DNA from 2 places in the Ornithinibacillus jepli genome. Region 1 is predicted to be linked to the other one. Evidence: a T-box and tRNA genes for the amino acid it is inferred to sense, from the RefSeq annotation. Region 1 holds a T-box; the other holds one or more tRNA genes.

Evidence for each region. A T-box is a leader RNA that pairs with one kind of tRNA and senses whether it is charged. The one in region 1 lies ahead of glyQ (glycine--tRNA ligase subunit alpha), so its partner is inferred to be a tRNA-Gly.
Region 2: it encodes a tRNA-Gly, which carries the amino acid that the T-box ahead of glyQ (glycine--tRNA ligase subunit alpha) is inferred to sense. The anticodon was not compared.

Annotation. Positions count from the first base shown of each region.
Region 1 is NZ_JBFEGG010000001.1:1,235,231-1,247,488, forward strand. It holds gene rpoD (RNA polymerase sigma factor RpoD) at 1-718, opposite strand, end outside; gene dnaG (DNA primase) at 747-2,555, opposite strand; gene AB1K81_RS06485 (pyruvate, water dikinase regulatory protein) at 3,016-3,816, opposite strand; gene ccpN (transcriptional regulator CcpN) at 3,836-4,465, opposite strand; gene glyS (glycine--tRNA ligase subunit beta) at 4,636-6,720, opposite strand; gene glyQ (glycine--tRNA ligase subunit alpha) at 6,720-7,598, opposite strand; T-box leader at 7,709-7,883, opposite strand; gene recO (DNA repair protein RecO) at 7,939-8,682, opposite strand; gene AB1K81_RS06510 (YqzL family protein) at 8,710-8,856, opposite strand; gene era (GTPase Era) at 9,033-9,935, opposite strand; gene AB1K81_RS06520 (diacylglycerol kinase family protein) at 10,113-10,466, opposite strand; gene ybeY (rRNA maturation RNase YbeY) at 10,456-10,920, opposite strand; gene AB1K81_RS06530 (HD family phosphohydrolase) at 10,920-12,258, opposite strand, start outside.
Region 2 is NZ_JBFEGG010000001.1:284,178-296,435, forward strand. It holds gene AB1K81_RS01430 (ABC transporter ATP-binding protein) at 1-340, shown strand, start outside; gene AB1K81_RS01435 (ABC transporter permease) at 352-1,614, shown strand; gene AB1K81_RS01440 (ABC transporter permease) at 1,611-2,720, shown strand; gene AB1K81_RS01445 (alpha/beta hydrolase) at 2,971-3,930, shown strand; gene AB1K81_RS01450 (S9 family peptidase) at 3,977-5,974, opposite strand; gene AB1K81_RS01455 (P-loop NTPase family protein) at 6,140-6,646, opposite strand; gene dat (D-amino-acid transaminase) at 6,725-7,597, opposite strand; gene AB1K81_RS01465 (hypothetical protein) at 7,843-7,974, shown strand; tRNA gene AB1K81_RS01470 (tRNA-Gly) at 8,183-8,256, shown strand; gene queG (tRNA epoxyqueuosine(34) reductase QueG) at 8,401-9,567, shown strand; gene AB1K81_RS01480 (amidase domain-containing protein) at 9,676-10,521, shown strand; gene AB1K81_RS01485 (tRNA (cytidine(34)-2'-O)-methyltransferase) at 10,575-11,048, shown strand; gene AB1K81_RS01490 (2-oxoglutarate dehydrogenase E1 component) at 11,835-12,258, shown strand, end outside.

The DNA.
Region 1 (12,258 bases):
TAGGTTCGCGTCCTAAATCTTGAAGTAACTGTCTTTGAACACGGATTAGTTTGTTAATTGTTTCGACCATATGAACCGGTATACGGATTGTCCTTGCTTGGTCTGCAATTGCACGAGTAATTGCCTGACGAATCCACCAAGTAGCATACGTACTAAACTTAAATCCTTTTCGATAGTCGAACTTTTCGACGGCTTTAATTAATCCCATATTCCCTTCTTGAATTAAGTCTAGGAAAAGCATTCCTCTACCTACATACCGTTTAGCGATACTTACAACTAATCGCAAGTTAGCTTCAGCTAACCGCTTCTTAGCCTCTTCATCACCTTGCTCGATGCGAGTTGCTAACTCTATTTCTTCAGTTGCAGATAATAGATCTACACGGCCAATTTCTTTTAAGTACATTCTTACTGGATCGTTGATTTTTATACCTAATGGTACACTAAGGTCATTTAAATCAAATTCTTCTTCTTTTTCAATTTCTTTCATTTTAGGGTCATCATCAGACTCACCTATTACATCTATACCTTGGTCAGCAAGGTTTTCGTAGAATTCGTCCATTTGATCAGGCTCAATCACAAAACTTGAAAGGCGATCAGCGATTTCTTCGTAGGCAAGAACGCCTCGTTTCTTACCAATTTCAACAAGCTGTTCTTTGGCTTGCTCTAAAGTTAACTCAGGCTCATTATCTTTTGTTTGAGAAGTTTTATTGTCAGCCATGAGTCCCCCTCCTTCCATACTACTTGAATCAATTTAAATGCTTAACTTGTCTTTGTAATTCTATAATTTTTAGTGCTATTTGAGCTGCTTTAATTGGATCTTGCTGCTGTTCAGCTAATCGTTGTTCAGCTTTGAGTTGTTTAATACTTACCCCTGTACTACTTTCATTACGAATTATCTGTATATAGTCATTAATCTCTTTATCGCTTATGTCAGTTTGGGTAGGAATTAACGCCAGTTCGATAACCACTTTTCTTAACTTCTCATCCGTTATTCGCTCAATGAACATACTAACACTTTCAGGATTATCCTCTTCATAAAACGCGTATAAATAAGTAGCAATAATTTTATGATCATCAATATTAAATGAAACGCCAATTTCCTCTTGAACTTTATCTGCGATGGTCCGGTTCTGAAGCATATATGCCAAAAGCTGTCTTTCAGCATTATGATAAGCTGGTAATAATTTACCCCTTGACTTTTCTACTTTATTAGTATATCTGTCTTTTTCCCACTTATCCTTGCCAGCACCTAGTTTTTGTCTTTGTTGTTCTATTTCTTCAAGCAAGGTTTGAACTGAGATGTTAAATTCGGCACTTAGTTCCTTCAAATAGAATTCTCTTTCGACTGAGCTTTCTATTTTAGCTAGTTCTTTGAGAATTTCTTCCACATATTCTATTCGATCGCCTTCTAGACTTAGGTTATAATCCTTTTTTATATACTGCATATAAAAGCTCATAAATGTTTGACTTGCTTCTAATACCTCTCGTTTAAAAGCATCTCCACCAAACTCCTTTATATAACTGTCAGGATCAAGGTTATTCTTCAGACTAGCTATTTTCACCTGACAACCTGTTTGTTGAAGTAACTTAGCAGCTTTGTATGTAGCTTCAATTCCTGCATTGTCACCGTCATAACAAATTATTACGGTTTCCGCATATCTCCCAAGAAGCTTCGCTTGGATTTCTGTAAGGGCCGTTCCCATTGTTGCCACAACATTATGAACCCCAGATTGATATGCAGAAATAACATCCATGTAACCCTCAAACAATACAACCTCATTTTGTTTTCGGATATGCTTTTTAGCTAAATCAAAGTTGTATAACATTTTCCCTTTTTGAAACAAATCCGATTCAGGGCTATTTAAATATTTCGGTTCTTGTCCCTCCATCGCCCTTGCTCCAAAAGCTACTGTTTTCCCCAAGTGATTCCTAATCGGAAAAACTACTCTACCTCTAAATCGGTCCGTGACGGAATCATCCTGCCCTCTAACGAGTAGACCATATTTCACCAGCATTTGCGGATGAAAACCTTTTTTTTCTAAAAACGTCGCGATAAAATCTTTCGTATTTGGAGCAAAACCTAGTTGAAACGTGTCAATCGCTTCAGTGGTAATTCCCCTTTCCTGAAGATAATCTAAGCCTTGTTTACCATCCTTAGTATATCGAATTAGATGATGATAAAGTTTCATTAACCATTCATGTGCGGAAAGTACTTGTTGGCTTTCCTTAGATAGCGATGATTCTTGATTAATGGCATCATTTGGAAGTTCTATACCAGCTCTTTCAGCAAGATGTTTAATTGCTTCATAAAAGTTAAAACTTTCAATTTCCATTAAAAAAGTGAAAACATTTCCACCTTTTCCACAACCGAAACAGTGGAAAATTTGCTTTTCTTGTGAGACTGAAAAAGAAGGAGTTTTCTCACCATGAAACGGACAAAGCCCCAAATAATTCCTGCCTTGTTTCTTTAATTGAACATATTCTCCAATCGTATCAACAATGTCATTAGTACTTCGAATTTGTTCAATTAATTCTTCAGATATTTGGTTCGCCATATAAACCACCAGATCTTTAAGATTTCATATTTATATTAATTCGATATCCCCCTAATAAATTCCTTCATAATTCGACAACTTTTTTGTGTTTGTCGAAAAAAATACCTTCTATTTTGAGAAAACTCTTAGAAGGATATTGAAGTCATCTTGAGTTGCATGAAGGTAGTTGTGCCATATTATCCTAAAAATATATAGTCCTGGACTATATTTAATTAGTCTTATAATACTATTCTACAAAAAAATGCAGATTCCTTCTTTAAAATGAATGTTTTATTTTTCAGAATATCTTATATAGTGACCCTATACTATTGTATACAATATCAACTATTTTTACACAAAAATTTATTATAATACATTTTCTTGAAAATTACTATTAAAATATGCGGTTCTTTAAAAAAATATCACTTTTAAACCAGTATAAAAGAGCATTCCCTACAGGTAATGCTCCTAAAACACCAAATTATTCTTTTATTAAACCTAGAATGTGGTTAGCAGTTTCTTCCACTGCTTTGTTTGAAACATCAACCACTCTACATCCAATTCTATCCACAATTTTATCAAAATAATCCAATTCTTGGTGAATTCGTTTGATATTAGCATATGTTGCTTGATTGCCAAGTCCTAAAGCCTTTAATCTTTCTTTTCGAATATCATTTAGTTTTGTTGGTTCAATCCTTAATCCAATACATTTCTTCGGATCCACCATGAACAGCTCCTCTGGAGGTTCGACCTCGGGCACTATCGGTATGTTAGCAACCTTTAAACGTTTATGTGCAAGAAATTGAGATAAAGGAGTTTTTGAAGTTCTGGATACACCAATCAAAATTATATCTGCTCTAGAGATACCTCTTGGGTCTCGACCATCATCATACTTTACTGCAAATTCAATCGCTTCAACTTTTCTAAAATAATCTTCATCTAATTTATGAACAAGCCCAGGCTCTTGACGAGGTTTTTTATTGAAGAATCTTTCCATCGCCTGTAACATAGGGCCCATTATATCAATTGCTTCAACATTTACTTCTGATGCTTTCTCATTTAAGTAATCACGTAATATTGGATCAACTAAAGTAAACCCGATAATACCGTTAGCATCTTTTGCACGATTTAACGCTTCATCGATTGTCTGTTTATCTTCCACATAAGGAATACGTTGAATTTCAAGACTATATGTAAACTGACTTAATCCAGCCTTAATAACTAGCTCGGCCGTTTCCCCAACAGAATCAGACAAAACAAAAACTTTCTTTTTCGTATGCATTCGCATCATCCCCCTAGGGCTAGATTTGATTACTTGAAATTAATTCCACAAATACATTAGTAATTGTTGTTTTCGTTACTCGACCAACAACTTCTAATCCATTTGGTGTATCCTTTACTACTGGTACCCCATCAATTTGTTTATTAATTAAATTTTTGGCCACATCAATTAATAAGTCTTCTTTCCTACATACCGTAATATTTGGCATTCTAGTCATAATGATATGAACAGGAAGAGCACTTAAATCCTGCTTCCCAATAGCTGCACGCAATAAATCTTTACGCGATACAACTCCAGTTAGACATGAATTCTCATCAACAATAAATAATGTACCTACATCCTCTAAAAATATAGTGGAGATTGCATCATATACAGAAGAACTCTCTTGTACGACTATTGGTATCGAATGATATTCATGAACTTTAAACTTTTTAATTTTTTCTGTAAGTAATTCTGAGCCAGTTTTCCCAGTGTAAAAATAGCCAACTCGAGGTCTTGCATCTAAAAATCCAGCCATAGTTAATATAGCAAGATCTGGACGTAATGTAGCTCTAGTGAGATTCAATTGTTCTGCAATATGCTCACCTGTAATTGGACCATTGTTTTTAACAATTTCTATTATTTTTTCTTGACGATTGGATAATTCCACTATTCCACACCACCCAACGGTTTAAAAGAAAAGCGTAGGGCGCTCGTTTTGAAACGCCCGAAGCTATGCATCTTTGGATTTTCACTTACCTAAATTTTTAAAAGACATACTATTTCTAATAATATTATAGCCTACATAGACCGGAAAGAAAAATTAGTATATCCATTTAATTAAAAATGTTGCTTCCACTCAATAGCATTTAAGTTAGCAAAGCTATTCAATAATATACCAATACGATTCAATAAGGCTAAGCGATTATTTTTTAATTTTTCATCATCCGCCATAACCATATTATGTGCAAAAAATAGATGTATTGGATTTGCTAAATTCTCCAGTTGCTTAAATGCTCCCTCGTAATCCTCTTTATCTGATAGCGTTTGGTAATTTGTTTTAACCTCTTCATATGCCTGATATAATGCTTTTTCTGAATTCGTTTCAAAGTAAGCAGGATTTACCTCTATATTAGTAGTTTTTCCAGAAAGGTTTAACACACGGACCAAAGCCTCTTGAATCGGTTTAAAGCTTTCATCATTTCGCTTTAGTGATAAGATGCTTGCCTTTTGAACAATAGCAGACATAACCCCAATTTCTTCATTAGTTATCGCTTGAATAATATCTTGCTCTATACCTTTTTCTTTTAGTACAAAGGCTACTCTTTGTTGAACGAAGCCGTGTAACTCTTGTTGTACTAATTTAATATCAAAATCCTTAATGTTCTGAGATGCAAATAATTCAACTGCGATGTTAAATAAATCTACTACTTTGATCTCCCACCCGCGTTCATTCGCAATACGTAAAATTCCTGTTGCTTGACGGCGTAATCCATATGGATCTGTTGAACCGGATGGTTTTAGACCTACACCTAAGCACCCTACAATGGTATCTAACTTCTCTGCAACACTTACAATTGAACCAATTAAAGTGTCCGGTAGATTACTACCTGCACTTGTAGGCATATAATGTTCTTTAATAGCAACTGCAACAGCCTCATCTTCACCAAAAATCCGGGCATATTTTTCACCCATTATACCTTGAAGTTCAGTAAATTCATTGACCATATTAGTCATTAAATCAAATTTACTTATTTCTGCTGCACGGATAATATGTTCTTTATCAGATTCTTTGACATGTAATACTTCAGCTATCTTCTTTGAAATACGAACGACACGATTTACCTTTTCATGAATTGTTCCTAGTTTCTCTTGGAATACTACATTCTTTAATTTCTCCTGATAAAACTCGATAGAATTCTTTTGATCTTCTTCATAAAAGAATTGAGCGTCTGATAATCGTGCTCTTAATACTTTTTCATTACCTTTAATTACAGTAACTAAGTTATCGTTATCCCCGTTTCGAACACCAACAAAATTTGGAAGTAATTCTCCTTCTTGAGATTTAACAGGGAAATAACGCTGATGTTCCTTCATAGAAGTAATTAGCACTTGTTCCGGTAGTTCCAAAAATTCTTCCTCAAACGAACCTACAAAAACAGTCGGATACTCTACTAAATTTTTGACTTCCTCTAATAAATCTTCATCTACTGGGACGGAAAATTTTTCTTGATTCTCGACTTGTTTAATTCCTTGTAAAATTAAATTCTCTCTTTCTTTAGAATCAACAATAACAAAGTTATCTTTCATTTGTTCTTTATAAGCTAATGGATTAGTTATCGTCACACTAGCAGCTAAAAATCGGTGTCCAAATGAAGTATTGCTCGTATGAACACCGGCAATTTCAAATGGTATTACTTCATTATCGTATAATGCTACTAACCAACGAATTGGTCTAGCATATCTCATCGACTGCTCGCCCCATCGCATGTTTTTTCCGAATTGGATTGTCTCAATAATACTCTTAAATTCAGGTAGAATCTCTGTTACTGGTTTACCTTCAATTACTTTTTTTACAAAAATATAAGTAGTACCGTTAATATCATTCGTATAAATATCTTCTACAGATTTCCCTTGGCCTCTAGTAAAACCAATAGCTGCCTTCGTCCAGTTACCATCTTTGTCCTTTGCAATCTTAATTGCCGGCCCCTTCGCTTCTTCCTCTATTGTCGCTTGATTTTCATCCATGCCTTGAATGAGAATTGCAAGTCTTCTAGGTGTGGAGAAAGTTTGGATTGAAGTATAAGAGATACGTTTTTCTTCCAACCAATTAATTGTTTTGTTTTCAAGTTGTGTTTGAGCATCATCTATAAATCGAGCTGGAAGTTCTTCTAGACCAATTTCAAATAACACATTCTTAGCCATTATTTATCCTCCTTTTTAAGCATAGGAAAACCAAGGTGTTCTCTTTCCTCTACATATGCCTTCGCAATATTTCGAGCTAAATTTCTAATTCTTGAAATATAACCGGTACGCTCTGTAACAGAGATTACACCTCTAGCATCTAAAAGGTTAAAGGTGTGAGAACATTTGAGTACATAATCATAAGCTGGGAAAATTAGACCTTTTTCCATTGTTTTTTGTGCTTCTTCCTCGTACATCGTAAACAATTTAAAAAGCATATCAACGTTAGATTCTTCAAATGTATATTTGGAATGTTCATACTCAGGTTGTTTAAATATGTCTTTATAAGTAAATCCTTCTGTCCATTCTAAATCAAATACATTCTCTTTATCCTGAATGTAAGATGCTAAACGCTCAATTCCGTAAGTTAACTCAACCGTGACTGGATTTGCTTCTAGTCCACCAATTTGTTGGAAGTACGTAAATTGTGTAATTTCCATACCGTCTAACCAAACTTCCCAACCGAGACCAGCCGCACCTAGTGTTGGATTTTCCCAATTGTCCTCTACAAAGCGAATATCATGTTCCAGTGGATTTATTCCTAAAGCCTTTAAGGAATCCAAATATAGATCTTGAATGTTATCTGGTGAGGGCTTAATTATTACTTGAAACTGGTGATGCTGATAAAGTCGGTTTGGATTTTCACCGTATCTACCATCTGCTGGTCTACGCGAAGGTTCTACATAAGCTACTCTCCAAGGCTCTGGTCCGAGACTTCGTAATAATGTCATAGGAGACATTGTTCCAGCACCTTTTTCCACATCATAAGCTTGCATTAATATACAGTTTTGTTCTGACCAAAACTTCTGCAAAGTTAGTATCATATTTTGAATATTCATCCAAACTACCTCCATTTATTCTTAAATTACTCTTTTTGCCGGATTCTCTAAGTAATACAGAGATAAGAAAATATAAAAACCCGTCCCTATGCCTATAATTAGCTTATAGACATAGGGACGGGTTTTAATCCGCGGTTCCACCCTATTTGCTTTATCAATTAATAAAGCCACTTTATTTGTACATGTTCCAGAGCGCCATTCCTAACTGTCAATGTATCCAGCTTACACCATCCTGGACTCGCTATAACTTGAACAGAAAGTACTCTTCTCTTTCATCACATTCCTAATGAATATGTATCATATTACTGTATATAAATAACATTTGTCAACATTTTGGATATTATTTTAACTTATCCAATTGGTTAAGAAACTTTCTTGATTTTAAATAGTATCCACCGTAACGATCGTAGTAATTATCTAATAAATTCCTTAATAATTGCTTATTTTCATCTTTTACGGATACATTTCCTACTCTTTCAATGCCAATTGCAGAAAAAATATATAACAGCTTTACAACTGAATTTGATAAGCCTATCGATTCAGGATCAAGGTAATGACATTTCGAACAAAGCAATCCACCTTCTACCATGGAAAAAGTATAAGGTGCATTTTTCCCACCACAATTTGTGCAGATATGTACTGTAGGGGCGAAACCTCCTGCACGGTACAATTTCATTTCATACATCATGATTGGAATATCTACATCTTCATTTTCACTAATCCATTCCATTGTTTTCATAAGTTGTGTGTAAATTTCTAAATAAGGGGTTTGCTCATCTAATAATTTATCTGTTAATTCCATTAAATAGGCAATATAAGCTGTTTTAATTATATCCTCCCGTATTGGTCGAAATGATTCAATAATTTCTCCCTGTTGCACATTACTTAAACCTTTATTAAGGTATACAAAAAATTGTCCATAAATGAATGGCTGCGTTACGGCAGCCATTCGACTTTTAGGTTTTTTTGCACCTCGTGCAATAGCAGAAAATTTACCTATTTTTTTACTGAATATCGTAATAATTTTATGTGTTTCACCATAGTCTTTAGTTTTTATTATTATGCCATCAATTTTCTCTAGCATACATACTTCCCCTTTATATACTGCATGCTACATGTTTGTATCAACCGGTAAGTTCTCCAGATTATTTTCAGAGCTATCGTCTAGCTCATGAGGTTCACTTTCTAACTCTTTCATCAGTAAATAGGTCTCAATATTTCCTGTTTGACTAAATAGTTTCCATACTAAGTCGATCACAAGAAAACACACCTTTCTTTATACCTTTTAAAAGTATTAGTTTCTAAGTTAGAACACTGCTTTTTTCCTACTTTAATCTGGAATTCATGCTTATTAATTAAAATCTAGCAATGTTTCCGGATATACTTATCTTTTCCACTCAAGTCAGAAACAATTAGTTATAATTTTTACCAACTCTAATATTCATCTTGGCGGAAACCATATTCAAACAATTGACTCTGCTTATTTCTCCAGTCTTTTTGAACTTTTACCCAAAGTTCAAGATACACTTTAGAACCTAATAATGCTTCAATATCCTTCCGTGCATCTTTCCCAATATTTTTCAGCATGCTACCTTGTTTTCCAATTAATATCCCTTTTTGAGACTTTCTTTCCGTCACAATAACTGCTTGTATAAAAATAGCATTTGATTCGCGTTTTTCAATATTTTCAATAACAACTGCAATAGAATGTGGAACTTCTTCTCTAGTTAGATGTAATACCTTCTCTCTTATCAACTCGCTTATAATAAACCTCTCTGGATGATCGGTCACTTGATCTGCTGGATAAAACTGTGGCCCTTCTGGTAAATGAGATTTCAAAACCTCTAAAAGATGATCAACATTATTTCCTTGCAGAGCAGAAATTGGAATAATTTCTTCAAAATCATATTTTTCTTTATATAATTCAATAAGCGGAAGTAGTTTATCAGGATGTACTAAATCAATTTTATTCACTACTAGAAATACTGGACTTTTCACTCGTTCTAGACGGTCTATAATAAATTGGTCTCCTTTACCATATCCTTCATCCGCATTAATCATAAATAATACAGCATCTACTTCATTCAAAGTATTTTCGGCAATTTTCACCATAAAGTCACCTAAGCGATGCTTAGGTTTATGAATTCCCGGTGTATCAATAAAAATATATTGTGCATCAGGTTTAGTTAAAACACCTTGTATTTTATTTCTAGTCGTTTGTGGTTTATCACTCATAATAGCAATCTTTTGGCCAATTACTTTATTCATAAATGTTGATTTGCCAACATTTGGACGTCCTATGATTGCAATAAAACCTGATTTGTATTTATTTTCCATATATGTTTTTCCTCCAAGAAGTTACTTATTACGATATCATTTCTATGTTTGGTCTATTATACTACAAAATCTTTCTAGTTTCATGTTATCGACAAAAGCTTTAAAAAGTTTATCTCCTTCGATAAATATCCTCAAAAAAAGAAAAGGTATCAAAGGCTATTTGCCAATAGATACCCCTTAAAATATTTTCGGAACAAAAATAATAAATCCTACAACTAACGCTGTAATAGATGCTATTAAAACACTGCCAGCTGCCATATCTTTTATTTTTTTAGCAGCAGGATGAATCTCAGGCTTCACATAATTTATAATTTCCTCAACTGCAGTATTTAATATTTCAGTAGTGATTACTAAACCAATAACAGTAAAAACAGCCACCCACTCTATCGTTTCAATATCGAAATAAATACCAGCTATAATGACTAATAAGGTTGATATAATATGCAACCGAAAGTTTCGTTCAGATTTCATTACTTCTTTAATACCATTAAGGGCAAATGTGAAACCAATCTGCTTTTTTTTACCTTCCAAGATTGAATTCCCCTAGTATGTCCTCTTGTTTTTGAAACATTATCTTTTCATCCTCTTCTGTCATATGATCATAACCTAATAAATGCAAAAAACCATGCACTGCTAGAAAACCTAGTTCTCTTTCAAAGGAATGATTATAATCTTCAGCTTGCTCTTTCGCTCTTTCAACTGAAATTATAATATCCCCTAAAACAACTGGTATATCTTCTCCAATAATCATTACTTCCTCTTCGGTAGATTCTTCAAGAGCAAATGATATAACATCAGTAGACTTATCTATGTTCCGATACTCCCGATTTATTTCTCGGATTTCCTCATTATTCACAAACGTGACGGATACCTCAGCATTATTAGCAACTTGCTCTTGTTTAGCCGCTACATCAAGAAGCCCTTTAATTAACTCTTGATGTTCTTCTATCACAGAATTTGTATTATCATGAAAGTCTATTTCCACTATTTTGCCTCCTTAGATGGGTATTGAATTCTTGAGTGAAATATTCCTTTTAATGTCTCACAAATTGTTTGGTGAACCATTTTTACTTCTTTAATCGTAAGTGGGCAGTCATCTAATTGACCATCCATTAATCGGTCATTTACAATGCTAGAAACGATTTCATCAATCTTGTCTTCTGTTGGTTCTTGAAGGGAACGTACCGCTGCTTCAACGGAATCACAAATAGAAATAATAGCCGCCTCTTTCGTCTGTGGTTTCGGTCCAGGATAACGAAAGTCCTCTTCCCTTGCTGTTTTATTAGTTTCTTTCTCTTTAAAATAAAAATACTTTAATAAAGTTGTTCCATGATGTTGTATGGCAACGTCAATAATTTCTTTTGGCATCCGATGTTTCTTTAACAATTCAGCACCATCATAGGGATGACGGATTATAATTTCAGCACTTTGTTCTGGCGAAATGACATCATGTGGGTTTTTTATTGATAATTGATTTTCAATAAAATAATGTGGTCTGACTGTTTTTCCAATATCATGATAATAAGCAGCTACTCTCGCTAATAAACCGTTAGCTCCTATCGCATCACATGCCGTTTCACTCAAATTTGCAACCATAATAGAATGATGATAGGTACCAGGTGCTTCAGTGAGAATTTTTTTAAGCAATGGTTGGTTCGGACTAGAAAGTTGCAGTAACTTAATGTCAGAAAGGATACCAAGACCTGTCTCAAAAAAAGGTAATAGACCTATCGTAAGTACTGCAGATAAGAATGCAGAAGCCAACCCAAAACAAGATAGAACAAATACATCACCTAAAGTATATTTTTCAAAGGACAAGAATACAAATAATAATATCGTAATGATATTAACAATGGACATTCCAATTCCTGAACGAACAATTGATAAGCGATCTTTTACATTCATTAAAAAAACAATTGCAGCAAACTGTGAAAAAATGAAATAAACTAGCGCTTCAATATTTAGTGTTCCAGGAATTTGTCCATTAAATATGATTCCACCTAAAAGAGCAAATAAAGTAGTTAACACGATTGCAAGCCTTTCGTTTATTAACTGTTTAACTAATAAAACTCCCGTTGCTACTGGTACTATAAAATACAACTCATTTCCTTGTGTAGTATATAAGCTTATTACTTTCATTAGTGATATTACGATAAAACTAATTAGTAAAACGGAGGCTATTGTTCCTTTATCTAAACCTTTTCGGTTATCAATTCGATTCAATTCATAAATCATAATCAACACTATTAACAATATGATAATACTTAACCCAATAACTGGAAATACATTTCTGTCTTTATTTAATAGTCCAACTAATTCAAGT
Region 2 (12,258 bases), 950 kb from region 1:
CTTATGTGACCGTATTTACATTATGGATAAAGGGAATCTAATCGCATCTGGTACAAAGGATGAAATAAAGAAAATATTATCCAATGAAAATACGATATCCATTAAAGCAGAGCAAATTAATGATGAATTTCTACATGCTTTAAAACAACATCCATCAGTAACACAAGTAACGGTTGTAGATAAAGAAGTGCTAGTAATTGTTCCGAAATCAGTTCGAATATTTTCTGAAGTCATTAAAATCGCAGAAGAAAATGAGATTGAATTAATCTCCGTTGATAACAAAGCCCCAACGCTTGAGGATGTATTTTTACATCTTACTGGAAGAGCTTTAAGGGATTAGGGGTGAATAAGATGGTCTGGAATATTATAAAGAAACAAGGATTAATTTTCTTGAGGAATCCACAAGAATTATTGTTACTATTAGCACTTCCTATAATATTAATTACCATTTTATCAACAGCACTTGGTGGTTTGATGAATGGAGAAAGCGCACCAATAAAGGTTCAAGTAGCATTTTTGGAACATGAGTCTGAGGGAGAGCAGGTTGACCGTTTTTTAGAGGATATAGAGAATAAACTTCCTCCTGAGGTTATGGATGAGATACGTGCAAATATAGATAGTATGCTTCCTATCAAGCAATTAAAGCAATCGGTCTTTGAACAGGAGACAATTAAAGAATTTATAGAAGTACATTATATTACTTCCGCTGAACGTGAGGAAATACTTTCGGATGATTCTTTCACTTCCTTAATTGAAGTTCCTAACAATTTTACTTACAATACGTTATCCAATTTAGTGTTAAGTGAGGACGTGCAGCCTACTTTATTAGTTACACAAAATGAAGGGGAACAAGTTGGAGTCAATATAGTTCATAGTATTTTAGAGCAATTTCAAGAGCAATTGACTTTAGGAAAGTTTCTAGGATCAAATGGGTTTGAACTGGAAGAACTTCAATTAAATGAAGATATCCGAAGCGAAATTGTAACGATAAATGAGAAAGAACCTGTAACATCACAAGCTTACTACACATTAGGTATGGTATTAATGAATGTCTTATTTTTGGCTGGTGCTATTGGATCTTTTGCATTTAAAGAAAAGAGATTGCATGTAGTGGATAGAATTATTGTGGCAAATATCTCGAGATGGGTTTATTTCATTGGCATACTACTCTCAGGTACTATTTTTGCTTTTATCCAGTCTATATTTATTTTTACGTTTTCACGATTTGTATTTGGAGTGACATGGCCGGATTTAACTAGTTTTTTATTAGTAACACTAGCATTTTCTTTCGCTGTAGGAGGAATTGCGGTTTTATTAGTATCTATAAGTTTTCGAGGTAACTCAGATACCGTAATTCATTTCTTTTCCGGTATTATAGTAACGATATTTGCGGTTTTAGGTGGTAGCTTTGCACCGGTTGGTGAGTTTTCTAAAACGATACAGTTTCTAGGCAATTTAACACCAAATGGCGCTAGTATGACGGCATATTTAACTATATTACGAGGTGAGGAGTTAGGGGCAATAGGAAATCAATTAATCTACCTAGCATGCTTTGGTATATCGGCGGTAGTAATAGCTGTCCTATGTTTTCCGAAGAGGGGGTTATCTGCATGATTGGAATATTAAATGCTAAGCTAAAACAATTTATCCGTACCCCATTTACTTTTTTAATTTTTACCGGAATGTCTATCGTGTTTGCTCTTATCTTTGGAGGTTCAACGGGACCTTCCAATATAACTGTTCCTGTCTACGCTGGTAATAATGTAGACTCCTTTATCAAAGATTCAGTGAAAGAAGTAGACTCAATGGATTTTATTTGGATGACTGAAGAAGAGTTAGAAGAGATGGTTTCCAATGGAAAAGCAGAATTAGGTGTAGTCTTAAAAGAAGAAAATTATCAACTCGTTGTTGGGGTAGATTCCTTTAACTCAGGTCTAATTGAGCAAACAGTCCATTCGATATATCAAGAAAAGAATTTACGAGATCAGCTAATACATGTGAGTGGGATAACTTCACCTGTAGAGCAAGAGGATTTCCTAGAAACCATGGAGGAAGAATTATCTGAGCCAGTTTTCGCTATAGAATCTAGTAGTTTCCGTGGAGACGATGCGTTTGTTTATAATAGTAATTTGCACCACATATTTGGCTTTTCCTTATTCTTTGTAATTTACACGATTGCTTACAATGTTTTACCTATATTAGTTGAAAAAAGAGATGGGATATGGGACCGGATGATATTATCTCCTGTGAAAAAGTGGGAGATGTACGTTGCGAATTTAATATATAGTTTTATAACAGGATATGTCCAAGTTGCTATCACCTTTACAGTTTTCCGGTATATCATTGGAGTAGATTTTAATGGGCGATATTTTGATACGTTATTACTTTTAATTCCGTATGTGTTCGCTATTGTTTCAATCGCTATTTTAATTACGGCTATTGTAAAAACAGTCCAGCAATTTAATGCTATTCTACCAATTTTTTCGGTGAGTATGGCAATGATCGGAGGGGCGTATTGGCCGATTGAAATTGTAGAGTCGAAGTTTTTATTAACCTTGGCAAAAATTGATCCACTATATTATGGAATGCAGGCTCTTCAAGGTAGGGTGGTATATGGATATCCAATGGAAGAGATTTTAATGCCAATCAGTATTTTAGTTTTAATGGGAGTATGTGCGATTGGGATTGGAATTCATCTAATGGAAAGAAGGCATATATAAAGAAAGTGAGCGCTTGAATGGAGAACACATCAAGCGCTTTTATTTTACATTTCAAGTTATCTATAATATTCCCCAATTAGACTTTCTAACGGTGGTCCCCTAGTTCAGTAGTTGTATCATCACCACCCCTTTTAGATGTTTTATCTTGGGATGCTTACAAATATCTACCAAGAAGAAATTTCAATTTTGTGCGAAAATTTCTAGTATAATAGTATTATAGACAACAAGAGAATACATCTAGGGGGAAAGTATGGTGAAGAGGAAAATCTTAAGAGGATTAACTGGACTATTTATTGTTATATTGATTATAGATGTAATTGCTAGTTTTTATTTTTATGATCTCGCCATTAGCCGGGGACCGAAAGATTTCTTGAGTGGAAATAAAGACCTTGAAGTTTCCGCAGAGACGATGGAGGTATTACTAGATGGTGGCTGGCGCGAATGGGTATCTGAACAGGAGTTCGAGCATATTGAAATGACTTCTCGTGATGGATTGCTTCTTCAAGGTTATTTTCTTGAAGCAAAAGAACCAACGAATAAGCTTGTCATTGCTGCTCATGGTTACTTAGGTCGTGGGAGTGATATGGCCTTATATGGTCAGTATTATTATGAGGAATTAGGCTATAATTTTTTTACTGCTGATTCCCGAGGGCATGGAAGAAGTGAAGGGGATTATTATGGGTTTGGCTGGCCGGATCGGTTAGATTATATGGACTGGATTAATTTGCTTGTAGAGAAGTTAGGTCCGGAGACGGAGATTATTCTTCATGGACTTTCTATGGGAGCTGCTACAGTATTAATGACGGCTGGGGAAGACCTGTCGGATAATGTGAAAGTTGTTATTGCTGATAGCCCATATACGAGTGTGCATGATTTATTTTCTTATCAAATTAATAGAATGTTTCATTTACCATCTTTCCCTTTTATTCATTCAACTAGTGTAGTAACGAAAGCTAAAGCTGGATATTCCTTTAAAGAGGCTTCTGCATTAGAACAGGTGAAAAAAGCGGAAGTACCTATTTTATATATAACTGGGAATGCCGATACCTTTGTTCCAACAGAAATGACTCAGGAGCTTTATCAGAATACTAAAAGTAAAGCAGAGCTTGTAACCTTTGATAATGCCAATCATGGGGAGTCGTTTGTTTCAGATGAGGAGAAGTATAAGAAGGTAGTGAAGGAGTTTCTAGAGGAGAATTTTGAAAAATAAACATGAAAAAGCTGACGTAATTAGTACGTCAGCTTTTTTCAGGATTCTATAAATAATTTTTAAACCAGCGTAAAATATGATTCAATCGTTCCACGCGCATTTCTGGTTTTCCACTCCGGCTAAGTTCATGGTTAGCGCCAGGGAAGCGAACGAATTCCACTTCTTTCTTTAAATGTTTAAGTGCTACATAGAATTGTTCCCCTTGCTCGATTGGACAACGATAATCTAGTTCACCATGCAAGATTAATAGAGGCGTTTCTACTTTATCTGCATATTTTAATGGTGAGATTTCCCATAATGCTTTAGGGTCATCTAATAAATCATACCCGTGTTGCCATTTATTAAAGAAGTAACCGATATCACTTACGCCATAGAAGCTTAGCCAGTTACTAATTGAACGCTGTGTAACAGCTGCCTTAAAGCGGTTTGTATGCCCGACAATCCAGTTCGTCATAAAACCACCATAGCTTCCACCGGTTACTCCTAGACGTTCTTGATCGATAAAGTCATACGTTTCAATTGCATAATCCACTGCAGACATTACATCACCGTAATCACCTCCACCATAGTCACCGCGACAAGCATCAACGAATTCTTGACCATAACCATGGCTACCACGAGGGTTCGTATATACAACAACATAACCTTGAGCAGCTAGTAATTGCATTTCATGGAAAAATGTTTGGCCATACATTGCATGTGGTCCACCGTGAACTTCAAGTACTAATGGATACTTCTTACCTTCTTCAAATCCATAAGGGCGTAGTAACCAACCGTGAATATCCCAACCGTCTTTTGCTTTGAAACTAATACTTTCAGGTTTACCAACTGAAACGTTATCTAGAAATTCTCGATTTGCATCTGTTAGTTGCTTAACATTAGATTCCGAGTCTAGTAGATAGAAATTACATGGATCAGTAGGTGAGCTTACCCCGATAACAAAAGATCCTTGAGTTGGATTATAAGAGAAACCAAATACATGACTATCAACATTATAAAGTTCTTTTAATTCTCCAGTTAAACTAACTTCATAAAGATTAACTGCCCCTCGGTCTGATCCGATGAAAAATACCTTATCTTCATTTCTTGACCATACTGGGCCACCTTCTGAAGAGCCTAAACGTGTATCACCTACAATTAAATCCCCTAGTTGGAAGTCCCATTTTTCACTTAAGCAAACTGTTTCTTTTGTTTGTATATCATGAATATAAAGCTCTGTTAATGTGGCATTCAAATATTGTTGTTTATGACCAAGATAAGCAATTTTGTTACCACTTGGAGAGAACCTTGCTGTGTAATAAGAACCTTCTCCATCGGTTAGCTTTGTTACTGCTTTAGTTGTGGTATCCAACAGATAAATATCACTTTTTAATTCATAATCTGAATTCTCGCTTAGATTACCAGCAAATAAGATCGTTGAACCGTCTGGTGATATATCTTGATATCCGTGGTGGTGATCTGCTTCTGTTAATTGTGTGAAAGTTTCTTTTTCAATATCGTACAGAATAATTTGTGCCTTCTTGTCATCTAGAAAACCTTGTGCATCGGATTTATATTTTAAAGTCGTTACATGTAGAGGTTTTTTACTTTTTTCTTCTTTTTCTTTTTGACGTTCTTCTTTCGATAATTCCTTTTGATTTGTTACATCATCGTCTTTGTCTAAAGAAGCGGTGAAGATGATTGCTTTTCCGTCTTTAGACCATTCAGGATTTACTGCACCATTTTTAAAAGTAGTAAGTTGTTTTGGTTCACCGCCATCTAATGGAAGTAGGTAGAGCTGTGGTATACCACTACGATTTGATTGATATACTACTTTTTTTCCGTCTGGTGAAAAGCGGGGATTGCTGTTTTTATTAGCACCGAATGTCCATTGTTTAGCAGTTTTCTCGTTTAGCTTTTGAACAAATAAATTTGACTCGTATTCTCTTTTATCATTAATAGTGGTTGAAACATAGGCATATGTAGTTCCATCAGGAGAAAATTGTGGATCACTAAATACTTCTAAACTCATGAAATCTTCCGTCGTGATTGCGCGTTTTGTCATTAATAAAACCTCCAATGTAAGTAGAATCTTCAATTTAGCAGATGGAATATTTTGAAAATTTAACGTCTGCTAATTTCAACTGCAGCAAAGTCGAATAATATGACGAATGCGGAGTTTACTAATATTATTTTAAACTATTTCGGGATGCGAAGCAATTAACAAATTCTAGATTGATAGATTTTTCAGCCACTCTTGTAATTCTCTTCTGTTTTTAAAAATATGAAGTTCCTTATCGTTTATATTGGAAAGTCTCTCGTACATTTTTGGCGCATTATTTTTATTATAGTTCTTTGACCATTTTATAAATTCCCAGTTCAATCTTTCTGGACAATCTTTTCCAATATCTGGTCTAGTTTTATTTCGATATTGGATTCTCCTTTTCATTATGCCATATAAAGAGCGAAGTGTAGAGTAGTTAAGGAATATGATCGTATCAGCATCTTCTAAGCGTTTTTGCAGTGTGGAACTATAGTTTCCATCAATAATCCAACTATTCTTTTGTAGAATTTCATCATGTCTTTCAATTAATTCATCTGTTTCAACTGGCTGCCAATTCGGTTTCCAATAAATAGAATCCATATGGTAAACAGGGATGTCCAGTAATTCTCCTAGTTGTTTAGCTAAAGTTGATTTACCTGCTCCAGGATTCCCTAAAATAGTTATCTTCTTCATGTAGACCTCCTTTATTTTTTAAAGATAGAAATAATAAGGCTGTCTTTGGATTAACCTAATCCTTAAGACAGCACAAATTTAGGCATTTGCTATTACTTTATCTTCTATATTAGCATCCTTTTCATAAGCAGCTTGTAACTTTCTTGTAATTTCACCAGGTTTCCCATCCTTTATAAGCTTGCCATCAACACGAATAATCGGTGTGATCTCTGAAGTGCTACTAGTTAAAAATAACTCATCCGCTTCAGCTAAATCCTTTAACGTAAAAGGTTCCTCAATAAATGTAATGTTTAATTCTTCTACAAATCTTTCAACTGCCATCCGAACACAGCCATGTAATATATTATTAGTTGTTGGATGTGTATAAATCGTTCCATTCTTCACTAAATAAACATTGGCAGCAGAACATTCCGTTACACGGCCTTCTTTATGCAGGATAGCCTCATAGCAGTTTTGTTCTTTTGCTTCTTGTTTTGCTAATACGTTAGGAAGTAAATTTAAACTTTTAATATAGCAGTTTTCCCAGCGTATATCACGGTGAGTAATAACACTAACGCCGTTTTTTATCGTTTCTAGATTACGCGGAAGAGACTGAGCATAAGCATAAATATTTGGCTCAACATCTTTAGGAAAAACATGATCACGTGGTGCAGAACCCCTTGATACTTGCATATATAGCTTGCCATCTCCAGTTATATCGTTACGGGTTAGTAACTCAAGTAATAATTCTTTCATTTCTTCTTTAGATTGAGAGAGTTTAATTTTAATAGCTTCCGTCGAACGAAATAGTCTATCAATGTGTTCATCTAATAAATAGTAGGTTCCATTATAAATTCGAATTACTTCATATATACCATCTCCAAACTGTAGAGCTCGCTCTTCAATTGGAAATTGTAAACTGTCACGATGAATAAATTTTGCTTGTGATAAAATTACTGGAAATATTGACAACTAATACCCCTCCTTAGTGTTATGATTATTTTATTACTTCCTTAATTAGTTGTAAATGATTGTTTTTTATATAATATTCGTATTGTTGAAATGGGTTAGTTTTAAAGATGCGGGGGATTTAAGATGAACCATATTTTTTAAAAATATACTTGCATATTGTCGAAGAAGTTGCTATAATAAATTTTGCATTCACAAAACGAATATGCTTCCTTGAAAATATAGAAGATGCAGGGGCATGACCGTGCGTGAAACAACAGATGAATAATAAATCTACACTTAATGCGGGTGTAGTTACGAGCAATACTTCTACCGAATCCGCTACGAGTTGCCCCGAAGAATTCACTGCTTTGAATATGCTTGTAGATGCAGGGGCATAATGGACCAGATTTGGTTTAAAATTAAAATTAAATAACAAGTCTTAACTTAATGCGGGTGTAGTTTAATGGTAAAACTCTAGCCACGAGCGATACTTCTACCGAATAAACTGCGAGTTGCCCCGAGGAATATGCTTCCTTGAAAATACTAGAAGACGCAGGGGCATGACCGTGCGTGAAACAACAGATGAATAATAAATCTACACTTAATGCGGGTGTAGTTTAATGGTAAAACTCTAGCCTTCCAAGCTAATGTCGTGGGTTCGATTCCCATCACCCGCTCCATACATATGTCCTAACGCAGTGTTTCGTAATAACTTACGAGATGTTGCGTTTTTACTTTTCCCACACTAAAATTCCTCAGAACACTTAACAAAACAAAATGCACATAGTATGGTTAAAATAATACATGAGAAGGGAGGCATGGAGATGAATGCCGAACAACTGAAACAAGAAATTATTGAGTACAGTAAAAAAATAGGCATTGATAAGATTGGGTTTACAACAGCAGATGTGTTTAGTGAACTGAAAGAGCGGTTGAAGCGTCAACAAGAGCTCGGTTATCAGTCTGGGTTTGAGAAAGGTTCTAACGAAGAACGGACTGATCCAAGAAGGTTATTGCCAGAAGCTCAATCCATCATTTCCATTGCCATGGCCTACCCTTCACGGATAAGTAAAGACGCTCCTAAAAGTACAAAAGAAGAACGGAGAGGTTTTTTCTGTAGAGCTTCCTGGGGCATGGATTATCATGATGTTCTTCGCAATCGACTACAAAAACTAGAAAGCTTTATTCATGAAAAAGTAACAGATGCTGTTACAAAGGTAATGGTGGATACTGGAGAATTATCCGATCGTGCCGTAGCCGAGCGAGCTGGAATTGGTTTTACCGGGAAAAATACTTTATTAATAACAGAAGAATTTGGATCCTTCGTTTATTTAGGAGAGCTTATTACAAATATACCTTTTACACCAGACACACCTGTAGAAGATGGTTGTGGTGATTGCCGTAAATGTATCGATGCTTGTCCGACAGGCGCGATTGTACAAGGTGGTCAGTTAAATGCACAACGGTGTATTGCTTTTTTAACACAAACGAAGGACTTTCTTCCAGAAGAATTCCGTTCGAAACTAGGGAATCGAGTATACGGCTGTGATACATGTCAGCTAGTTTGTCCAAAAAATAAAAAAGTAGATTTTCACATTCATCCAGAGTTTGAACCAGAAGATAATGTCGCAAAGCCATTGCTTAAGCCAATGCTAACTATGTCTAATCGAGAATTTAAAGAACAGTTTGGCCATGTCTCCGGATCATGGCGTGGAAAAAAACCAATTCAACGTAACGCCATCATTGGACTCGGGCATTATAAAGATAAAACAGCTGTGGACGAATTAATTGCGATTATGAAAAATGACCCTCGTCCTGTAATCCGGGGTACAGCCGCTTGGTCTTTAGGAAAGATAGGAACTGAAGATGCATTCCAGGCGATAACAGATGCGATGGAAAAGGAAAACGACACAAACGTCCTCTTTGAAATGGAAAAGGGTCTGGCATTTCGGGAAACACAATTAACGAAAGATGTACAGGTGGAAAACTAGTTGGCTATTATGTTGGACTAGATAAAGAAGAATTTTAAATGAAACATAAAAATAGTTATCTTAAAGACATGCAATCCCTCCATATAATCAATAGTGGAGGGATTCTTCATGAAGATACTTACACAATTTTGGCAAGAACTATTTGAATCCAATCAATTTAATAGTGATTGGTTAGAAAGACAAAGGATATTATACGAGAAGCGTGATTTGAAAATAGTCAGAGTTAATGGAAAAGGTCACATTTATCAAAGGATGAAATATGACCAAGAGGAAAAAATATACTATCATCTACACTTATCCATGCTTCTAAAAAAAGGAAATTATTTTATTCGGGAAGAACGAACGATTCCTTATGAGTTCATTTTAAAAGATGGAGAAATCGTAAATCACAAACTGACAGAGGTAAGAGAACAAGAGGAACTATCTGGAAAATTAGAACCGGATTCAGGGCAAAGTGAAAATGGGGAACGGTTTGTATATGACCGATTAGCTGCTGTACAATATGCTGAACGATGGTGGAATAGTTATAATCCTGCGTATCGTAAATTTGACGTAGACTGTACTAATTATGTTTCCCAATGTTTACGTGCAGGTGGGGCACCGATGCGTGGAGCACCCAATCGAAATCAAGGTTGGTGGTATTCGGGGAATAATTGGAGTTATAGCTGGGCTGTTGCTCACTCCTTAAGATGGTATCTATCAGGATCTACCCAAGGATTGAAGGGGAGAGAAGTTGATTCTGCTAGCGAACTTCAACCTGGCGACGTAATCTGTTATGACTTTGAAGGAGACGGAAGATGGAATCATACTACTATTGTTGTCGGAAAGGATACTGATGGCATGCCTTTAGTAAACGCACACACACAAAACAGCAGACAACGCTATTGGTCGTATGAAGACTCAAGTGCCTATACACCTAATATAAAGTATAAGTTTTTCCACATCGGCGATTAGTGGTATAATGTGAAATTGTTAGTGCAAAGGAATATAGCAAGGAGAAATGAATTGTGAGTTTACATGTCGTATTATTTGAACCAGAAATTCCAGCTAATACAGGAAACATTGGTAGAACATGCTTAGCAACAGATACAAAATTACATCTCATTCATCCACTTGGGTTTTCAACAGATGAAAAAGCTGTTCGCCGGGCTGGATTAGATTATTGGCAAAACGTTGATATGGAAGAATATAACTCGATTTTTGATTTATATGATAAATATCCAGATGGGAAGTTCTATTATATAGAAAATTTCGGTACAAAACATTACACCGATTATGATTATAGTAATTCTGATGAAGATATTTTCTTTGTATTTGGTAAAGAATCGACTGGTTTTCCTAAGGAATTATTAGTGGGGAAAGAAGAACAGTGTCTTCGCATCCATATGAATGATAAGGTCCGTTCATTAAATCTTTCTAACACTGCAGCAATCATCATTTATGAAGCCTTAAGACAACAAGGTTTTCCAAATTTAACATAAGGTTAGTCGCCATTCACTTTTAAGTGGGTGGCGTTTTTTGATTGTTTGTGGTTTTCACTAATTCCTTTTTAAGGGTAGTAAAGGAAGAAAAGTTATATATGAGATTTGTATGATTCCTTTTTAATGGTTGTGAATTCAAAAAGATAATTGAGGAGTTCTATCGAGTTCCTTTTATTGGATAAGGAAGACCAAATAGTAATAGAAGAGCTCTATTAGATCCCTTTTTTGAAGTAGTACTATAAAAATGGAATCAGAGAGTCAAACTCTAATCCCTTATAAATTAAACAGATATAAAAAAAGTAACAGAAATATTGGGCAATGCTTCTTCATTCGACAAAATAAAAAACTAGCCCCAAAAGAGCTAGCTTTCACAAGTTATTATTGATTTTTCTTCGGTACTCCTGGTTTTGCATCATATCCAGCAGAAAAGATGGCTGCCAAAAATGTTACAGTAACGCCTAAGATTAGAGCTAATTTCATATGTTAGGGCCTCCTTTGATTAATGCATATGTATAAAAATAACTTAATTATATCTGTCCTTATTATAGCGAAAAAATATCAGAATGTGAACTAAGATTGGTTACAATTGTATGAATTGATATGAAAGAAAATTCGCAAATTTTAAAGGAAGATACAATTATCGACTAATGCGCATAACATATATTGTTTCCGCTATGAAAATAAGGTATATTAGTTGATGTAGAATCAAGTCAGTTCTATAATAGTATTGCAATTAAAAACCGTTTTCATGCGGAGAAATGTTAACTTCTAATGGGGGTATAAGACGTGGCACAAAATGACGAATCTTCACAAAGATTCTGGGGAGAGTTTCATGGTCCTAACATGGGGTATGTGGAAGAACAGTATGAGCTATATAAAGAGGACCCTCAAGCTATTGATCAGTCTTTAAGAGAGTTATTTGATCAGTATGGAGCTCCTAATTGGTTGAGCAGTTCAACCAGCAATATACAACAAAGTTCTACAAACACATCCATAAACGATGTCAAGAAAATCACCTCAACATACAAATTAGTTGAGGCTATTCGTCGTTTCGGACATTTGGAAGCAGATATTTACCCAGTAAGTATTAATGAGGAAAGAAAATCAGAATTACTTAATCCACAAACTTATGGGTTGACAGAAGCAGACTTGAAAGAAATTCCAGCTAATTGGATATGGGAAAAAGCGCCTGTTGGTATTGAAACAGCGC